Regions from separate parts of the Pseudarthrobacter sp. J1738 genome, predicted to be linked through region 1. Evidence: riboswitches for the same ligand, from Rfam matches in the RefSeq annotation. Region 1 holds a riboswitch; the other holds the start of a gene.
What was found. Region 1 has a riboswitch for cyclic di-AMP ahead of ACQR35_RS06090 (M23 family metallopeptidase). Riboswitches for the same ligand answer to the same signal wherever they lie in the genome.
Positions count from the first base shown of each region.

Region 1 (7,708 bases):
GTCTGGAATGGTCGGTTCCGCGCGGCAGCAGTTGGCTCGGGATCCAGCGTGGGGGACAACCCCATTTCCCGCAAAGAAGCAGCTAAAACGCGTGGCGCCGCGGTACTGGTGATCACGGTTGGTGCCAGCCGGGAAAGGCCCAAATGCTGGAGCCTAGGCTCGTTCATCAACTGCGTGAGGGCCTGTTCGTCGTTGCTGGAAATGATGCTTGAATGGTGGCCGATCCGCAGCTGCCCATGCCGGGATGCTGTGTCCTCGATCAGATACCGAAGGGGCTGTGGAATGTCCGTGGCCGAATGCTGGGCCAAGAATTCGAGGAGGCTGGCAGCGTCATCTCCAGCATCGAGTGCCCGGCGGATAGATTCGGTGGAGAAACGGTAAGTGCTTGCCGGGCCTTGCCCTTCTGGGTCAGTCATCTGCCGCAAACGTTCGCTCAGCTGTGGGGTCAAATAGCCCGGTGCTACGGCTGTCATATCGCCTTGCAAGAGAATGTGCTCCACTGGCGCTGGCAAGTGCTCGCTTAAGGTATCCACGGCATCCGCAGCAGCATCGGCTTGGCCTGAGGCAACGGCTGCACCTAAGGGTGTCAGTGCGCCCGAACCCATCAGGCCCAGCGCAGCAGCCTCCTCAAGAATGCCTGGTACTAGCTTGCTAAATCGGCGTGAGAGCCGCGGTTGTGAGAATTGCGAACGTTCCAGGATGGCGGCAGCATCGATGACCGGGGCAGTGGCGGGGTCGACGGTGCCAGCCTCGGCGCTGGTTGATTCGGCGGTCAGTTCTAGGAGTAATTCAAGGACCCGCGCCCGGATGGCCGGAGCATCGGCACGGTGGGCTTCGGCGGAGAGGACGTTCACCACGGCATTCCCGCCGGAGGCGCTAGACCCCCGGCCACCCGGGACTGGCTGACCAACCAACGAGGAGGCGCGCTCATTGGTGAGCCAGGCGGTGACCAACCACATCCACTGTTCTTGGCGCGGTAATCCCAGCCATTCGCTGGCATCGGGCACCCAAGTGGAGGTGTCCACGTCCAATCGAATCAGCCCTGCGGCGGCGCACAGTTCCACCACAAAAGCGGCCTCTGAGAATTCAGTGCCGAGCCCATCAACAATGCGCTTCATTTCGCGTACACCCACCCCGCCTGAACGCAGTGTGGCCAAAGTTTGTTTATCCATTAGCAGCAGTGCTTCACGGCATAAGCGCAAAGTGTTTTCAATGGCACCCAGAGCCGCATTACGTCTGCGTAGCACCGAAGTGGCGGGCAACGTTGGTGCTGGCGCCTCAAGCAGGAAGTTCTCCACGATTTTTCCACCCCGAAGAGCCAGGCCAACACTGCGTGGCAGCTCAACGTGTTCAGCATCGAGAGGTACCAAAAGCCCATGAGCCAGCAGCCAGTCCACCGGACCTTCAAGAGTGTGAGGGTGGGCAAGGCTGACGGTTCGCTGCGCTCGTGGGACAGCACCCATGGCCCAATCACCAAAGCGGGCCAAAAGCTCATGAGTGCGTTCAGGGGCTCCGCGAAGTAGTGCCGCCACGGATTCGGCTTGTTCGCTGCGATGCTGCAGCAGGAGGGCAGCATCCATGGGGGTACTGGCTTGGGAGGTAGTTATCCCGGCAGTATGGAGCTCTTTGGCAATGATCACTGCGCGAGGACCAAAAGAGGGCAAAAGGCGCGCAAGCTCGGTATAGCTGCGGCCCAAACCAGCGGGGTAAATTCCAATAACGTGATGCAGTGAGGACACCGGCAGGACATAGTGGTGGCCAGGCTGAGCTGTCTCCGGTGGGGTTGCCCGGTGAATAAGTGCGAGCTTTTGCAATGTGCCCAAGATGCGTTCAATGGCCACAAGTGTGCCGCCGTTGATAAACCGTTTGAGTTCCCGGCCTGAGGCGCCGTGCCCAGTGTCCGTGTTGGTGATCAAGTAAAGCGTCTCAAGGACTTGGAGCTGTGGCCGGTTCAGGCGTTCCAAGGCCCGCTGGACGCTGACCCGGGCGCAGGCTCGAGCGGCCAAAGCGGCAAAATCCGGCACGGTGGGCGAGATCAGATCGGGGCGTTCGGTAAAGAGTGCACGCAGCTCTAGATCGGAGCGTGCTGCTAGCTCTTCACGCAATAACAGGATTGAGGACATCACCGTGGCAAGCACCCAGCAAGGTAGGCGGTCAAAGGAAGTTTTGCCGCCAGAAAAGTGGCGCGCGGGCAGCCCCATAACAGTTTCACGGACGGGAGCTTGGACATACAGCAACGCTAACAGTGCACCTCGCCGCCACAAAGCATGGGATAAGCTCCCGGGCAGGATAATCTAGAGGGATATAGACCAACATGTTGAGGCCCTGCGCCACGATGCCTTGAACGCTGAAGAACCCGGTTGCGACTACGCACGGACCCGCTGGCATCGGCTGAGCGAACTCAGTGGCCCAACATGAACTGAACTGCAAGAACGAACGAGGTAGATGAAGTGCCCACCGGCAAAGTGAAGTGGTACGACAAAGATAAAGGTTTCGGATTCTTGGCCTCTGACGATGGCCAAGAAGTCTACGTTGCCGCCAACGTTCTCCCAGCTGGCGTAACGGAGCTGCGCCCGGGGACCCGCGTTGAATTTGGTGTGGCTGATGGCCGCCGTGGCGCTCAGGCGCTGGGTGTCCGCGTTTTGGACAAGGCACCTTCCATTGCCAAGGCCAAGCGCACCAATGCCCGTGACCTGGCCCCCTTGGTTCAAGATCTGGTGAGCGTTTTGGATAACCTCTCCGGAACTCTGGCCGCCGGTAAGTACCCAGAAGGCAACAGCGCCAAGGCCATCGCTACCGCACTGCGCAAGGTCGCAGACGAGCTGGACGCTTAGGCCTCGCTGATGACTGCTACCAATAGCGCCATTCCTGTGTGGCGGGTGGGCAAGCCGGATGCTTTTTTGGCTGATGCCGTGGACTTTGCCCGCGAAGCCATCGCCGGGATTACCGATTCGGCCAGCATCGGCGCTCATCTGGGCGCCAAGCGTGAAGGCGAACGGTTGGTGACCCACCTTTTTGAGTCAAAGCTTGCCGGTTATGGAGGGTGGCAGTGGTATGCCGTTCTCACCCGAATCTCGCGTTCCAAGGTGGTGACAGTCTGCGAGTTAGGTCTGTTGCCGTCCGCAGATTCCATTTTGGCGCCTGATTGGGTGCCATGGGCTGAGCGTGTTCGCCCAGAGGATCAGCGCGAGGACGAAGCGGAGAACTCGGACCAGGTTCAGGAAACCGCTTCTGAGATTGCAACTGATTCTGAGGGGGAGGACGAGGACAACAATGACGAGTCAGGCAAAGCTTCGGCCGAGCCTGACGATTCCGAAGAGATCGCAGACCCGGCCGAATAACTGTGGCTAGCTAAGCCACAGCGGTTAAGCCACGCTGGTGATTAGCCGCGCATTTGAGCTACCACGTAGTCGATGCATGCTGTCAGCGCGCTGACATCCTCGGGATCGATTCCCACGAAGGTGGCCACGCGCAATTGGTTACGGCCCAATTTGCGGTAGGGCTCGGTGTCCACGATTCCGTTGGCGCGCAGTGTCTTGGCAAGAGCTGCAGCATCGATGGAATCGTCGAAGTCGATCGTGGCAATCACATTCGAGCGGTCTTCGGCTTTTGCCACAAACGGAGTGGCAAAGTCCGAGGCCAGCGCCCAGTCATAAATGCGCGACGCCGAATCAGCGGTACGTGCCGAAGCAAAGTCGAGCCCGCCCTCGGCATTGAGCCACTGAACTTGAGCGTCCAAGGTCACCAAAGTCGTCAACGACGGCGTGTTGTAAGTCTGGTTCAGGCGCGAGTTATCGATCGCGGTCTGAAGGTCCAAAAAGTCCGGAATCCAGCGTCCCGACTTTTTGATCCGCTCGGCGCGTTCCAGCGCGGCGGGAGAGAACAACCCAAGCCACAATCCGCCGTCGGACGCGAAGTTTTTCTGCGGGGCGAAGTAATAAACGTCAGCCTCTGAAACGTCCACCGCGAGGCCACCAGCAGCGGAAGTAGCGTCAATTAACACAAGTGAGCCATCATCGGCGCCAGCCACACGTTGCACCGGGGCAGCAACACCGGTGGAGGTTTCGTTTTGCGGCCACGCATAAACATCCACGCCAGCCTCAGCGGCGGCAACAGGGCGAGTGCCGGGAGTCGACGAGATGATCGAGGACTCAGCCAAGAACGGTGCCTTGTTGGTGGCCGAGGCAAATTTGGAGCCGAACTCACCGAAAGTCAAGTGCTGTGCCTTGTTCTCTACAAGGCCAAAGCTTGCGATGTCCCAGAATGCTGTGGAGCCACCAACGCCCAACACCACCTCATAGTCAGCCGGGGCCTTGAAGAAGCTGTGCAAGCCCTCCTGGACCGAGCGCACCAAGTTCTTGACCGGTGCTTGGCGGTGCGAGGTACCTAGGATGGTTGACCGAACTGCGGACAGAGCGTCAATTTGCTCCGAACGCACCTTGGACGGTCCGGCACCAAAACGGCCATCTTTGGGTAGGAGATCGGCGGGGATAGTGATGCTGCTGTTGCTCACAGAGGCTCCAATAGTTGTACTCAGCTGGGCCGGCGTGGCTACCGCGTTGTGGAACCAGCCGTCTGCCTATTGTGCCGGAGTGGCGGGCTTAGACCGAAGTCGGGTGACGCAAATTCCATGAAGTGAGACTCTTTTGGACTTCTACAGGGCATTATTCGGAGTGATTCCAAATAAGCTAAGCTACACATGGACCTGCGGCGGCGCCAAGGGCCACAGAGCTGGAAAGCGTTCGCGAGGAGTTGAGCTGAGTGACCGATCTCATCGATACAACCGAAATGTATCTTCGGACCATTTTGGAACTTGAAGAAGAGAAGATCGTGGCTCTCCGGGCCCGCATTGCTGAACGTCTGCGCCACTCCGGCCCCACGGTCTCGCAAACCATTGGCCGTATGGAACGCGATGGCCTAGTAGTTGTCTCCGGCGATCGACACTTGGAACTCACCGACTTGGGCCGTGCGCGGGCCACAGCAGTGATGCGTAAACACCGTTTGGCCGAACGTCTCCTCGCAGACGTGATTGGCCTCGAATGGGCCTATGTGCACGAGGAAGCCTGCCGTTGGGAACACGTGATGAGTGAGCGTGTAGAACAGCGAATCTTTGAGCTGTTGGAACACCCCACCGTTTCGCCGTATGGCAATCCCATACCCGGCCTCGAGCAATTGGGAGGGCAAGCAGGTTCGGCGTTTACCGATGGAGTGGTCTCCATGCTGGACGCCATGGAGGACTACGGTAGCGATTCCACTGTCACGGTAAGCCGCTTGGCAGAACCCATCCAGGTGGAACCGGAACTTTTGCAGCAACTCGAAGAGGGCGGCATTGGCCCCGGAGTAGTTGTCAGCTTGGAACGCGTTGGCGAATACATTTCGGTCCGAGTTGCAGGCATTGAGGGAGCGCTCGAATTGCCGCCCGAAGTGGCATCCCACGTTTTTGTCTCACTCAGCTAACAACGCTGGGCTGTTGGACAACCCTTGAGTTACCCACAGCTTAGATAACGGAATTGTTACTGTGGGCCGTGCGACCGTATAGTTAATGAGTAACGCTGAGACATGAGCGTTACCTGATCCGGCGCCAAACTCTGCCAACGGACCAGTATTTTGTCCGCACATGGCAGAGGTGGGGGAACCACTTACTGGCGGCTTCGCAGCCGCCTTGGGGTGAAGTCCGTGCCAAAACCGAAGGAAACATAGACGACGCCGGCAACGGTCCGTCGTCGTACTTTTACTTCTGTTTTGAACTACGGGCCGGGTCTAGATCTCTCTGACTCGAATCCGACAGCTAACTCCGCAGGCGTTTACGAGAGGGAAGACTTGACCATCGAGAACGCTCGCGGCCGCCGCCGCGCTACGGCACCGGCCGTCCCCACCGCGCCATCCGCGTTGGATGCGGCACCCCGGCAAGTACGGCGTCACGCAGCGACTCGAAAAAGCGCCCTCCGTCAGTTCGCTGATCTCGCAACTGCCACCGGGGTAGCTCAAAAAGCTGGGCTTGTGCTCGGCGCAGCAGGTCTTGCTCTGGCAGTATCCTTCCCCACAACTTCAGGCCCCTTGGCCGCAGAATCCATGGGTTCCGCAGCCCCGGCGGCGGCAGTAGTAGCCGCGCCGCAGGTTGCCGTTACCGCCGATTCAGGCGCAAAAATCAGCTTCAGCCGCAGCACCGTAACAAGTACCGTAGACCCAGACGCTAGGCTCAAGCAGCTTCTCGGCGCGCAGTCAGCGGGCAAAATAACGCCGGCAGCAGCTAAGGGAAGCTTGGGTGCACCGCTGGGCACACTGGTCCAGGCGTCGCCCTTTGGTTACCGGGTTAATCCGATTACTGGCGGCATGGGTGAGTTCCACCGCGGCCAAGACTTTGTAGCGCAGTGCGGTACGGCCGTGCATGCAGCAGCCAGCGGCAAAGTAACTTTCGCCGGCTGGCACCCCTATGGTGGCGGAAACCGTGTGGTTATTGATCACGGAAACGGTTTAGAAACCACGTATAACCACCTCTCCTCGATCAGCGTCACCGTTGGTCAGCAGCTAACGCGCGGAGAAGTTCTTGCCCTCAGCGGCACCACGGGCGCTTCTACCGGTTGCCACCTTCACTTTGAAGTAATGGTGAACGGTGACGTTGTAGATCCCGAGGGATGGCTCTAAGCCCTGCCCCCAGTGGCTTGTCATATCGAAGGTCCCCGTCGTGACCTGAACGTGACATTTGATCCAAACTCCTGTACCGTCATTTACGCGTCAACTTTTATACAAGCTGACGTTCTCGAGTGGATTGCCTAACTCTGCCACCGCCCGAGGTCCGTTCGCATTACATCGTCTGGCAGAGGCGGGGGAACCAACTTTGGTCTTCGTAAGAAGGCCTTGGGGTTAAGTCGTAAGAGTGTTTCTAGGAGCATTTCTACGGCCGGATGACTCCCATCCGAATCCGACAGCTCACCTCGTAGGCATTGGGAGAGGCTTCTTTCGTGTCTTCAAGCAACACCGTTGCGCGTCACCGCGCACAAGTGGCTCCTAAGAGCCCGTTCAACGCTATTTCCAAAGCTGTTTCCTCCAATGCCGGCACGGTAGGCCGTCAGGCCGCTGTTATCGCCGCAGCTTCGGGTTTGGTACTGAGCATCGGCCTCCCGGCCAACGCTTCAGAGACCAACCGTGAGGCATCCCCGGTTACGGACTTCTCGGCAGCAGCCCAGTTGACCGTTACCGCAGCACCCACTGCAGCACTGAGCTTCGAGCGCACTGTCGTCGCTTCAGAAGCTGCACCGGTTGTTGAAGTTGCAGCGCAGTCCACCGATGAGGCGGACAGCACCGCAACCGCGGACGAGACCAGCACCACTGACTCCAACGCTGACACCACCGCAGCAACGGCAACTCAGTCCACCGGTGCCGATGCTCAGGCAACTGTGCAGACGGCGTCCACCAAGAAGGACAGCGCCTCTTCGGCGGCTGCTTCAGGTCTGGTTGGACTTGCGTACTCCGGCATCGGCAGCCCCTACGTGTGGGGCGGCACTACTCCCGCAGGTTGGGACTGCTCCGGTTTCACGCAGTGGGTTTACGCCCAGGCTGGCATCAGCATCCCGCGTGTTCAGGCATGGAACTCCATGACCCCCACGGCCAACCCGGCTCCCGGTGACTTGGTGATGCAGAATGGCGGCGCTCACGTAGGTATCTACGTTGGCAACGGCATGATGATCAGCGCGTTGAATCCCTCGCA
Region 1 is NZ_JBNPEO010000003.1:34,624-42,331, forward strand. Features, by position in the region: gene ACQR35_RS06065 (helicase-associated domain-containing protein) at 1-2,123, opposite strand, end outside; gene ACQR35_RS06070 (cold-shock protein) at 2,451-2,834, shown strand; gene ACQR35_RS06075 (DUF3027 domain-containing protein) at 2,844-3,341, shown strand; gene serC (phosphoserine transaminase) at 3,383-4,513, opposite strand; gene ACQR35_RS06085 (metal-dependent transcriptional regulator) at 4,762-5,457, shown strand; cyclic di-AMP (ydaO/yuaA leader) riboswitch at 5,580-5,817, shown strand; gene ACQR35_RS06090 (M23 family metallopeptidase) at 5,821-6,645, shown strand; cyclic di-AMP (ydaO/yuaA leader) riboswitch at 6,777-6,958, shown strand; gene ACQR35_RS06095 (C40 family peptidase) at 7,029-7,708, shown strand, end outside.

Region 2 (7,708 bases), on a different contig from region 1:
CGCCTCTGACGTGACCTGCATCTGCTTGCTCGCCGCACCCGAGGGGCTCGCCAAACTCGAAGAAGAACTCCATGACGCCAACGTCACAGTAGTGCTCGCGTCCATCGACGAGAAGCTCAACGAAAAGTCCTACATCGTCCCCGGTTTGGGCGACGCTGGCGATCGCCTCTACGGCGTGGCAGGCTAAGCACTTCCGCCCCACGCGCGCTACACGCACGCTGAACAAAAACGCTGTACCAACAAAAAACCCGGACCGGCGAACACCCCTCAATGTGTGTTCGCTAGCCCGGGTTTTTTGCTCTGGCACCGGCTACTTGGTGAGTTTGTAGACGGTGGAGTTTCCTACGGTTTGCGCCGTGAAGTTAGCGGCAACCCACGAAGCAACCTCTGAGCTTCCGCCCATGCCTCCACCTGCGCCGCCGCCGGCACCGCCACCTGGACCGCCGCCCATTCCACCGGAGATGAAGTAGCCAATCTGGCCGTCCTCCACCATCTGCTGGAACTGCGCCAGTGTGGGGTACGGATCGCTACCGTTCCAGCCGCCGAGTGCAATCACGCTGGTGTCTGATGCCAGCTCCAGAGAGGCAGCCTGCGTGGCTCCCGACACAATCGCTGACCACTTGGTGTTGGTGGACTTCAACAATGCAGTCACTTCAGCATCTGCTGCACCTTCACCGCCCATTCCACCCTGCATGGCGCCGCCACCCAGACCACGGACACTAGTTGTTGAGGCCGGGCCAGAGACGGGGATAGAACCAGAATGCGGTGTAGCTGCCGTAGCAAGAGTCCACGCACCAGTGCTCAGCCCACCGGCCAGCAAACACAAAGCGATCACAGCCCCACTCAGGCTGCGCCCGCTCAGGCTGCGCCCACCCAGGTTACGCCCGGCAGCCTGACCCGCCCCGCCTTTCTTCAGCTGGATTTCATCCACCCGGAAAAGCAACGCCAACGCGGCCAGCACCCCAAGCACTACTGTGACAATGCGCAACCAAGGCAACCACGCGGCGTCGGACATAAGGAGAATTGCGCCCCAAACCGAGGTGCCAGCCACCGCAACGGCCAGCACAATTCGCGCCGGCCAGTAGGCCCGCCCACGCCACAGCTCGGTTGCGCCGATACCCACCACGGCGGCGATCGCCGGGGCAAGAGCCACCGCATAATACGGGTGCACAATGCCGGACATAAAGCTGAAAATCCCGGCAGTGACAACCAGCCAGCCGCCCCACATCAAGAGTGCTGCGCGGGTGCGGGAGGTGCGGATAGCCTTGCGGGTAAACCACAGCCCCGCCACCAAGAGCAGCAAGGCTGCAGGCAGTAGCCACGAAACCTCTGTCCCAAAACTGTTGCCAAACATTCGGAGGATTCCGGTGGCTCCACCAAAGCTTGAGTTACCGCCACCCATTCCGCCGCCGGGCATCCCACCGGACATACCACCCGAGCCGCCGCCTTCGTTGCCGGTGATTCGGCCTAGACCGTTGTAACCGAAGGTCAGTTCCAGGAAGCTGTTGTTGCTGGAACCTGCCATGTACGGGCGGATCGAGGTGGGTGTGAGTGTAAAGAGGAGCAAATAGCTGCCCGCCACTGCAACAATTCCGGCCGCCGCACCCAGCAAGTGCAAGATTCGTTTGCCCAAGGTTGTGGGCGCAGCCCAGAGGTAGGCGAGCGCCAGCCCCGGCACAATCAGGAACCCTTGGAGCATCTTGGTCAGGAACGCCAAACCAATGATCGCGCCAGCAGCTACCAGCCATTTCCAGCCAGCCTTCTCGATGGCACGCGTGGTGAAATAAGCTGCCAGAACCAGGCACAAAGTGAGCATGGCATCCGGGTTATTGAACCGAAACATCAGCGCAGCCACAGGGGTAAGCGCCAGGGCGCCGCCGGCAATCAGCCCCGCAGCGGGACCGGAGACACGCTTAACTGTTAGATACAAAAATCCGACGGCGGCAACCCCCATGAGCGCTTCGGGAACCAACATGCTCCACGAGTTAAAGCCGAAGATCCGTCCAGAAAGTGCCGGGATCCACAACGATGCAGGCGGTTTGTCCACCGTGATCGCATTGCCCGGGTCCAAGGAACCGAAGAGCAGTGCCGTCCAGTTTTTGGTTCCGGACTGGATGGCCGCCGCGTAAAAAGAGTTGCCGTAGCCGGTGGCACCCAAATTCCACAGGTACAACACTGCTGTGGCAAGCAGCAGGAGCGCCGCGCTGGTCCGGATCCACCGAGCTTGGCCGCCGTAAACGAGCTGGTTTTGGCGTTGGGTTTTGGCCAGAGCGCGTTGCTCGGCGGGGGTCTTGGGGGAGATGGTGGCAGTCATTTACTCAGCCGTTTCAGTTGAAGAGGAAGCGGAATTTCCGGAACGTGGTGCACCGGTAGTGGAATGGCGGCGCTGGCGGAAAACCCAGAGCCGGAAGAGGAGGAATTTGACCACTGTTGCGGCAAGGTTCGCTCCTGTGACAATCAGCAGTTCTACCCAGCGGGCAGGGGCCTCGGCGCCTGAATGTAGGGCCAGCAGGGCGCCGGCCGTGAGTAGCCAACCGATTCCAAAAACCAACAAGCCTTCAAAGTGATGCCGAGCTGCACCGGCCCGGCCCAAAATGCCGAAGGTGAAGCGACGGTTCGCTGCGGTGTTGGCAATCGCTGTACTCAGCAGGGCAATAAAGTTTGCCAGTTGCGGGTCCATGATGTTCCGGCACAGCGCGAAGATCACCAAGTACGCGATGGTGGAGGCAATGCCGATCGTGCCAAAACGAATCAACTGACCAAACAATGAAGCTTGGGGGGTTTGTTCGGACGCGCGGGACGCTGCGGGTATGGGGCCGCGGGCTAGGGCTGCGCGCAACTCGGGGACCGGGATGCGGCCGGAGACAAGGTCGCGGCTGAGCCGGAACATACCGCGCAGATCGGCAAGTGCGGTTTGAACAATGTCCACACTCGAATCCGGATCATCGGTCCAGTCCACCGGGACCTCATGGACGCGCAAACCGGTGCGTTCTGCCAAGACCAGTAGCTCAGTGTCAAAGAACCAGCCGGTGTCCACGGTGTGGGGGAGGAGCCGTTGACCAACATCCGCGCGAATAGCTTTGAACCCACACTGCGCATCAGAAAATTTGGCGCCCATCAGCGAGTGGAGCAAGAAGTTGTAGCTGCGTGAGATGAACTCACGTTTGGGGCCGCGCACCACCACAGAGCTGCGGGAAAGTCGGCTACCAATGGCCATATCCGAGTGCCCCGAAATGAGCGGAGCCAAGAGTGGGCCCAGTGCGGCAAGATCGGTGGAGAGGTCCACATCCATGTACGCAAGAACGGGCGACGGCGAGGCCAGCCACACCTTTCGCAGCGCGTTACCCCGCCCTTTTTCGGCCAAATGAACTGCTGCTACTTCCGGAATTTCCCGGGACAACCGTTCTGCCACTTTGAGGGTGGAATCCGTGCTGGCGTTGTCCGCCACGGTGATTCGGAACGAGTGGGGAAAACTATCGCTCAGGTATGCGTAGAGGCGCCGGATGCACTCTTCAAGGTCCTTTTCCTCGTTGTAAACCGGAATGGCCACATCCAGGATCGGGACTGCGACTCGCGTGTCTACGGCGCTTCGCCGCAGGGGCAGGATCCCGCGATACCCGGGCGATGCGGCCGCGGATGCATCAACTTTTGCCTGGTCAGTGATCGTCATGTTTCAACACTGAAGGGCGGTGTTGTGCTGGCTTTAGGTCAAAGCTGTGTAGATGCTGTGCACTATGAAGGAGCGCAAAGAAAAGGTCCCGGCGTGATGCCGAGACCTTTTCTCACGAGTGAGGATTAGTGTTTAGTACCAGTTGTGGCCGAGGTGCCACGTCAGTGCCGAGCAGGGGGATCCGTACCGTTCGGAGATGTACTGCAAACCCCAGTTGATCTGGGTTTTGTAGTTGGTCTGCCAGTCCGAACCGGCGGTGCTCATCTTCTCTGCCGGGAGTGACTGCGCAATGCCGTACGCGCCAGAGTCTGCGTTGGTGGCCGTAGTGGTCCAATCAGATTCCTTGTTCCACAAAGTGGTTAGGCACTGCATCTCGCTTTGCTCCCAGCCGTGGCTTGAAAGTTGTGAGGCGGCGTAGGCCTGGGCGCTGGCGGGGTCGTTGACCGGAACTGCGGCGGCAGCTTTAGCCGCCGCCGCTTTGGCTGCTGCAGCCTTCGCGGCCGCTGCCTTTACCGCTGCGGCTTTGGCTGCTGCTGCCTTTTGGGCGGCAACCTTCGCTGCTGCAACCTTCGCGGCGGCGGCCTTGTCAGCACTTGCTGAATCGCTAGCAGTCTCGCTGCTAGACATGACGGACAAGTTGGATGCTGAACTTGCAGAAGCGGCTGGCTGGGAGCCTTCAGAGGATCCCTTGACGGGCGAGCCTTCAAAGCTCAGCACGGCACCGGCCGCTGCGCTCGCTGTGCCGCTACCGGGCAAGGCGGATGCAGTGGTGGGTTCAACGGCTGCTTGGCTTACGGCCGATGCGCTAAGGAGTACCACAAAGGCGGTGCTGACCACAGCTGTGCGGTAGCCGATTAGTTTCGGCAAGAACTTGGCGCTCTGCTTCAGTGATGACTCATGTTTGTGAGCTCTGCGGGACCGGCCAGTGGCCGATTCGCGCGCCTCACGGCGGCTGGAAAAGTTTTCAGACATCAGTGGTTTGCCTCTCGTAGCGCCTGCGGAGTTAGCTGTCGGATTCGGATGAGAGACACCCGGCGCATGGCAGTGAACGAATTCTGCCGTGCGCTTCACCCCGAGGTTGCTGGTGTGAGCAGCAGGACCAAAACTTGGGTCCCCCGCCTCTGCCTCATGGAACGGAATCCGGGTAGCGGCAGAGCTTGGCGACTAGCACGGAGCGCGCCTACAACGGCGGGCGCACCCTATTTACGGTACAGGAGCTCAGAAGTTAAGTCACATTTAGGTAACGGTGGCCACATTGGTTGATAAAACCATGCTGCGGCACCACACCTCGGTGGTAGGTCTCCGCGGGAGCCGCCACCAAAGCGCTAAATAACGACGGCGGGGGCCGGCAAACGTAGCGCGAACTCGGTACGGCCGGGCCGGGACGTCACCTCTACCGAGCCGCCGTGGGCCTGCATAATCGCCTCAACAATAGATAGACCAAGCCCAGAACTTCCTTCGCGAACAGCGCCGGTGGTTGATGCGGTGTCCTGATTAACTGACCGAGACGCGTCTGCGCGGGCAAAGCGGGCAAAGATCCTGTCCTGGAACTCCGGGCTGATCCCTAGTCCGTCGTCGGTCACTGTAATCACTACGCTGCCGTCTGCAGAGTGCCCAACGCCAGCCACCACTGTGGTCCCGGCGGGTGTGTGTTTGCGAGCGTTGGCCAAAAGGTTCACCAAAACCTGGTGAAGACGGGCCGAATCTGCGCGCACCGTAACCGGCTCATCCGGGAGCTGGAGTTTCCAGTGATGGTCTGGAGCCATCACTTTCTCGTCGCTGAGCGTTTCAACCACCAGTTGGGTCACGTCCACGTTGGTGATGTTCAGCGGCCGGCCTTCATCCAGACGGGCCAAAAGAAGCAGATCCTCCACCAAAGCCGTCATTCGTTTGGATTGGCTCTCCACCCGTTTGAGTGACTGTTCACCCTGCTCACTGAAAGTCTCAGTCATCTTCATAAGCTCCGTATAACCGCGAATGGCCGTCAACGGAGTACGCAGTTCATGCGAGGCATCTGCCACAAATTGCCGAACTTTCGTTTCACTTTTTTGCCGGGCTTCCAGAGCGTTGGAGACGTTATCCAGCATCTTGTTCAGCGCGAAACCAACATTTCCCACCTCGGTGCCAGCTTGGGCCGCCTTAGCCGGAACCCGCACAGCCAAGCCCACTTCACCGGCGTCCAAGGGAAGCTGGGAGACTTTGGTGGCCACATTGGACAGCTCCTCCAAGGGCTTCATAGTGTGCCGAATGACTACTGTCCCGGCGAGGCCAATAAGAATCAACCCACCCAAAGAGACAAAGACAGTGGTCCACACTAGGGAGCCGAGAGTGCCTTCCTTCTCGGTCAACGGCAATCCCGTGATGATCACATCACCAATGGGGGTTTGGACGGCAACCAGCCGGTAGTTTCCCGTTGAGAGCTTGCGGCTAACCGGCCCGGCACTCGGCTCAAGCCCCACCAGGACCTGATTGTCGGCGTCGGAAAGCGATTGTCGGGTGCCGTCGTCGGCCAGAATTCCAGCACTGCTCACGGTGCCGCCAAGAATGCGCGCGTTGAGCGTTCCGGCGCCTTGGCCACGCGCTTCGAGCGGGTCTGGCCGTCCCGAGTCGGAGCCCGACGGCGGCCGGCCGAAGTCTGCCGCGCGCTGGGACGAAGACTTGAGCTGCTCATCGAGTTGCCGGTTCAGGAACAAGTCCATCGAGGCATAACTGACCAAGCCCACGATGCCGCAAATGGCCACCAAAAGAGCCATGGCCACCAGCACCAGCCGGGTACGGAGCTGCCAGGTGCTGGGTCTCAGCCAGCTGCGCCCTAGCCGCCGAGTGGCGCCTGCAAGTGAAGACACGTTGAGCCCTGACTACTCGGCCGGCTTGATGGTGTAACCAGCGCCGCGAATGGTGTGAATCATGGGAGGGTGACCCGATTCAATCTTTTTGCGCAAGTAGGAGATGTACAGTTCCACAATGTTCGCCTGACCGCCGAAATCGTAGTCCCATACCCGGTCCAAAATCTGCGACTTGGAAACCACACGCTTGGGGTTTTCCATCAAGTAACGCAGCAGCTCAAACTGGGTTGCCGTGAGGCTGATTTCTTCCCCAGCACGGGTGCATTCACGAGTGTCCACATTCAAGACAAGGTCTCCAACCACCAGCTCGGCTGAGTCCTGAGCAGCAATGCCAGAACGCTGAACCAAACGGTGCAGACGCAACAGGACTTCTTCCATGCTGAACGGTTTGGTGACGTAGTCGTCACCGCCGGCCGCAAGGCCCACAATCCTGTCCTCCACAGCATCCTTAGCTGTCAGAAACAGGGCAGGTACCTCAGGCGCAAATTGACGGACCCGGTGAAGTACCTCAACGCCGTCGAACCCTGGAATCATCACATCCAAAACCAGAACGTCCGGGCGGAACTCGCGGGCAGTTTTTACAGCTGTAGGGCCGTCAGCGGCAACGGCGACTGACCAGCCAGCCATTCGGAGGCCCATGCTCATCAGCTCGGAAAGGCTCGGTTCGTCATCCACTACGAGTGCACGGATGGGGGATCCGTCTGGGTGGCTGAGGGCGGGAAGATTATTTGTCATGGAGTGCGGTGTGGCCATGGAATAACTCTCCACTCTGTGTGTAGTTCGCCGCTGAGCCGAAGCTGTGAGCTGCCTGTGCGTCTTAGCCTACCTAGCTGGATGCACAGGCACGGCTGTCTCGGTGCACAGCCTCAACACAGGGTTTCTTTGGATGCTGGTGGAGAAGCTACCCCACCCATGGCGAAGGAATCGCAGTGAGCACAGAAAATAACCGCAACGGCGAAGATCAGACCACGCAGAACCCCCAGATTAACCAAGTCCCACCAACACGTGCGGTCCCTCAGCCGGCCTATGATCCGGCCTCGGGCGGATTCGCGCCAACCCAGCCAACCCAGCAGCCGCAGATCCAGGAGCCGCAGTATTCAGCTGACCAGTTCCAGAATGCTCAGCAGCAGTACCCGCAGGCCACGGAGCAGACCGGCCAGTATGCGCAGCAGCAGCATTCAGGCGCTCCGTA
Region 2 is NZ_JBNPEO010000008.1:50,005-57,712, forward strand. Features, by position in the region: gene upp (uracil phosphoribosyltransferase) at 1-187, shown strand, start outside; gene ACQR35_RS11010 (glycosyltransferase family 39 protein) at 311-2,314, opposite strand; gene ACQR35_RS11015 (glycosyltransferase) at 2,315-3,670, opposite strand; gene ACQR35_RS11020 (hypothetical protein) at 3,803-4,642, opposite strand; cyclic di-AMP (ydaO/yuaA leader) riboswitch at 4,649-4,824, opposite strand; gene ACQR35_RS11025 (sensor histidine kinase) at 4,996-6,516, opposite strand; gene ACQR35_RS11030 (response regulator transcription factor) at 6,529-7,269, opposite strand; gene ACQR35_RS11035 (hypothetical protein) at 7,446-7,708, shown strand, end outside.
Region 2: another riboswitch for cyclic di-AMP. It lies ahead of ACQR35_RS11020 (hypothetical protein); the one in region 1 lies ahead of ACQR35_RS06090 (M23 family metallopeptidase).